DNA from 2 places in the Arthrobacter sp. UYP6 genome. Region 1 is predicted to be linked to the other one. Evidence: predicted binding sites of a transcription regulator. Region 1 holds the regulator's gene; the other holds the start of a gene.
What was found. Region 1 encodes HrcA, which represses chaperone genes, less so after heat shock. Its sites were predicted from a motif close to TTNGCACTCGNNNNNNNCGAGTGCNAA; they were not measured.

Region 1 (2,399 bases):
TTCCCTCGACCCAGATTCGGCTGGCCCTAGCGGTGCGTGCCCGCACATTGTCCACCCGCACCGAGCCCGACGCCGTCCGCTTGGTGGCCGGTGCAGCAGCCTTCACGGCGGGCACCACCTCCACCGGTTCGCCGTCGAGCAGGAACCCGAAACCCAGCTCAAAGGACTTTGTCTTGCCGCGCCGGTCTTCCAGCACCATCAGATGCAGCCCGCCGGACTTCTCCACCCGGACCACGGCCCCCACCCAGCCGGTCTGTACGTCTTCGAGGACCAGGCCGGATTCGGCGCCGACCTTGGGCAGCACCCGCCGGGCCGGGGCGCTGATGTCCTGCGGCCCCCAAGAAAAGTTAGACACGGGATTTGTCCTCACTCTGATTGCTGTGGTTGGTTGCTACGGGGCTTCGGCACGTGCGGGCACGGGCTCCTCAATGCTAGCAACGCCGCCGATCCGTATTAGACTTAGCACTTGGGCATGTCGAGTGCTAACTGCCGGTTACTCGACGTCGCCAGTGATCCGCCAGCGGCGCAGGCCATCAGCAAGGGAGGGAAAACCATGAGTGAACCACGCAGACTCGAGGTGCTCCGGGCCATTGTTGAGGACTACGTTCATTCGCGCGAGCCCGTGGGCTCCAAGGCACTGGTGGAACGCCATCAGCTGGGTGTTTCCAGCGCCACCATCCGCAACGACATGGCAGCCCTTGAAGAAGAGGGCCTGATTGTGGCACCCCATACTTCCGCCGGACGCATCCCCACGGACAAGGGGTACCGTTTGTTCGTGGACCGGATCTCGGACGTCAAGCCTCTCTCGGCCGCTGAGCGCAGGGCCATCCAGTCCCTGCTTGAAGGCGCCGAAGACCTCGACGATGTCATGGAACGGACCGTCCGGCTGCTCTCGCAGCTGACCAACCAGGTGGCAGTGGTGCAGTATCCGCATCTGGGCAACGCCGCTGTTCGGCACATCGAATTTGTCCTGCTCGCCCCGTCTCAGGTACTGGTGGTCCTGATTTCCACCACCGGACGGGTGGAACAGCGTGTCATCACGGTTCCCGATCAGGTCACCGAACCTGACCTGCTGGAACTGCGGCAGCATTTCCTGTCCACGCTCAGCGGCACCTCCCTGACCCGGATCACCTCTCAGCTGACCGATTGCCTGGCCATGGTCCCAGCCCGCAAGCGCCGCAACGCCGCGGCCCTGGCGCACTGCCTGGAGCAACTGGCAGGCATCAACCGGGAAGACCGCATGGTCATGGCCGGCACCGCAAACCTTGCGCGCTCCACAGTAGACTTTCCCCTGACGATCGGGCCCATCCTGGAGGCGCTTGAGGAACAAGTTGTCATGCTTCGGTTGTTGTCTGAAATGGAGCAGGACGCCCGGGGCGTTTCGGTGCGGATCGGACGGGAAAACCCGCACGGTTCCCTGTCGGAAGCATCGGTTGTGGCCACCGGCTACGGACCTGATTCTTCAGCGAAGGTGGGTGTTCTCGGGCCAACCCGAATGGACTATCCCAACACCATGGCCACAGTCCGTGCCGTGGCCCGTTATCTTTCCCGGATACTGAACAACTAGAAAAGCGTTAGATATTACAGCAGCAGTACGCCGGCAGCCGCTGCCCGAGGGCAACGGTATCCGGCGGACGCCTTCGGACGGAGGGCGGCGCGTCAAACGCGGCTACTGCCAATTACAGGAAGCGATGTGCACGAGTGAGCGATCACTACCAGGTCCTTGGCGTCGGACGCGACGCCACGGGCGAAGAAATCAAGAAGGCGTACCGGAAGCTTGCCCGCAAGCTGCACCCGGACGTTAACCCGGCTCCCGGAGCGCAGGACGAGTTTAAGGCCGTCACCCATGCCTATGAGGTGCTCGCGGATCCGCAGAAACGCCGGATCTATGACACCACCGGAAATGAAAACGGCAACGACAACGGCTTCGGCGGCGGCGCCGGCTTCGGCGGCCAGGGCTTTGGGTTCCAGGATATTTTCGACACGTTCTTCGGCGGCGCCGGCGGAGGCGGCGGACGGGGACCCGCTTCCCGGACCCGCCGTGGCCAGGATGCCCTGATCAACGTGCGCATCGATCTGAAGGATGCCGTCTTCGGCACCAACAAGAAGATTGAGGTCGATACTGCGGTCACCTGCCCCACCTGCGACGGAAGCTGCTGCCAGCCCGGCACCTCACCGCGGACCTGCGACATCTGTCACGGTACCGGCCAGGTGCAGCGCGCCGTGCGGTCCATCCTCGGCCAGGTCATGACTACTGCGCCGTGCGGGTCCTGCCAGGGATACGGTTCAGTCATCCCGGACCCCTGCCACGAGTGTGCCGGCGAGGGCCGCGTCCGCAGCCGCCGGACCCTGAACATCAAGATCCCCGCCGGCGTTGCCACCGGCACCCGCATCCAGCT
Region 2 (2,399 bases), on a different contig from region 1:
AGCTGATTCGTCCGCCGCCGCCGAATCCCCGGAAACACAGGCGTCAGAGCCGGAGCCGACGGCGGAACCCAGCCCGTCCGAAAGCGTGACGCCGAGCGCTGCCCCAACGCCGACTCCATCGCCCGAGCCCTCCGCAGCCGTTGACCGGAGCCAACCCGTAGCGGTCCTTAACGGCAGCGGTATTGGCGGCCTGGGCGCCAACCTGTCGGCCCGGATAGCGGGCGACGGCTGGACCACTGCGCAGGTGGCTAACTGGGGCGGGCAACCGCTGCAGACCTCGATCATTTTCTACAACGGCGAGGATCAGCTGCCCAATGCTCAGGCTCTGTCTGCTCTGCTCGGCATCCCCACCCTCTTTGATTCGCCCGACTTTAATCTGGTGACAATAGTTGCCGGCCCGGGGTTCCAATAAGGGACGAAAAGCGCCTTTACGTTAAAACTGCATAACGATCCGGCGTCCCCGATCATGGGCTGTATCACTCTGGCTAAAGTGAGTGCCAGCCGTGCCACGCCGACCGGACCGGGCAGAGAAATCCGCTGATCACGGCCGACTGTGCGCCGGCCCGTTCCGCCACGGGCACCCTGGCGGAATGCACGCTCGGAACAAGGTGGGAGAAACGCACATGGCGCAGGGGATCGTCAAATGGTTCAACGGGGAGAAAGGCTACGGGTTTATTACCGTAGATGAGGCTCAAACCGACGTTTTTGTGCACTGGTCCGCCATTCAGGCGTCGGGGTACCGCACGCTCGAAGAGGGGCAGCGGGTGGAGTTCCAGATCGGTGAAGGGCAAAAGGGCCCGCAGGCGGAGGACGTCCGCGCCGTTTAGACGCACCTTCCAGGCGCACAATCCGGGGACCGGTCCGGCCTTGCCGTGGTTCGCCCCTGGCACGGGCGCCGCCGTTTGCTGCGGATAGGTATGCCAACCCTGGCAGGGGATGTATGTGACAGCGGCATCGTGCAGGCGTGATCGCTTGCACTCAGTGTGTGGGAGTGCTAATTATTGAGTTAGCACTCTTGCCGACTGACTGCTAAGAATTGTCGGTGTTGAGTGAAATAGCAAGCCACTGAGGTGAGGGCCTGCGGGCGCGTAAAGAGATCGCGTCCCGAAGGCCCGTCCGTCGCGGGCACCCCAGTCTGGAATGCAACATCTAAGCACCCAGCATGACTGTTCCGGAAGGACGAAAGCCGTTATGGCCAAGATCATTGCATTTGACGAAGAGGCACGCCGCGGCCTTGAGCGCGGATTGAACATCCTCGCCGACGCCGTGAAGGTCACCTTGGGCCCGCGCGGCCGCAACGTGGTCCTCGAAAAGAAGTGGGGCGCCCCCACGATCACCAACGACGGCGTTTCCATCGCCAAGGAGATCGAGCTCGACGATCCTTACGAAAAGATCGGCGCTGAGCTGGTCAAGGAAGTTGCCAAGAAGACTGACGATGTTGCCGGCGACGGCACCACCACGGCAACCGTCCTGGCCCAGGCACTGGTCAAGGAAGGCCTGCGCAACGTTGCTGCCGGAGCTGACCCGCTGAGCCTGAAGCGCGGCATTGAGAAGGCTGTTGCAGCCGTCACGGCCGAGCTCCTCTCCTCCGCCAAGGAGATCGAGACCAAGGAGCAGATCGCTGCTACGGCTTCCATCTCCGCCGGTGACCAGCAGATCGGCGACCTGATCGCCGAGGCGCTGGATAAGGTGGGCAAGGAAGGCGTCATCACCGTCGAGGAATCCAACACCTTCGGCCTGGAGCTTGAGCTCACTGAAGGCATGCGCTTCGACAAGGGATACATCTCCGGTTACTTCGTCACTGACGCTGAGCGTCAGGAAACAGTTCTGGAAGACCCGTACATCCTGATCGTCAACTCCAAGATCTCCAACGTCAAGGATCTCGTTGCCGTTCTCGAGAAGGTCATGCAGTCCGGCAAGCCGCTGCTGATCATCGCCGAAGACGTCGAGGGCGAAGCCCTGGCAACCCTGGTTGTCAACAAGATCCGCGGCACCTTCAAGTCCGTCGCCGTCAAGGCTCCGGGCTTCGGCGACCGCCGCAAGGCTCAGCTGGCAGACATCGCCATCCTCACCGGTGGCCAGGTTATTGCCGAGGAAGTTGGCCTGAAGCTGGAAAACGCCACGCTGGACCTGCTGGGCAAGGCCCGCAAGGTTGTTGTCACGAAGGATGAAACCACGATTGTGGAAGGCGCCGGTGACACCGAGGAAATCGCGGGCCGCGTCAACCAGATCCGTGCCGAAATCGAGAACTCCGATTCCGACTACGACCGTGAGAAGCTGCAGGAACGCCTGGCCAAGCTGGCCGGCGGAGTTGCAGTCATCAAGGCCGGCGCAGCCACCGAGGTTGAGCTCAAGGAGCGCAAGCACCGCATTGAGGACGCAGTCCGCAACGCAAAGGC

Region 2: a site for HrcA is predicted at 1,007-1,033, ahead of groL (chaperonin GroEL). Genes of this name have one in related genera too.

Annotation. Positions count from the first base shown of each region.
Region 1 is NZ_JBEPPM010000003.1:134,020-136,418, forward strand. It holds gene ABIB35_RS03660 (DUF3097 domain-containing protein) at 1-355, opposite strand, end outside; gene hrcA (heat-inducible transcriptional repressor HrcA) at 554-1,567, shown strand; gene dnaJ (molecular chaperone DnaJ) at 1,702-2,399, shown strand, end outside.
Region 2 is NZ_JBEPPM010000012.1:107,553-109,951, reverse strand. It holds gene ABIB35_RS11740 (LytR C-terminal domain-containing protein) at 1-412, shown strand, start outside; gene ABIB35_RS11735 (cold-shock protein) at 624-827, shown strand; gene groL (chaperonin GroEL) at 1,192-2,399, shown strand, end outside.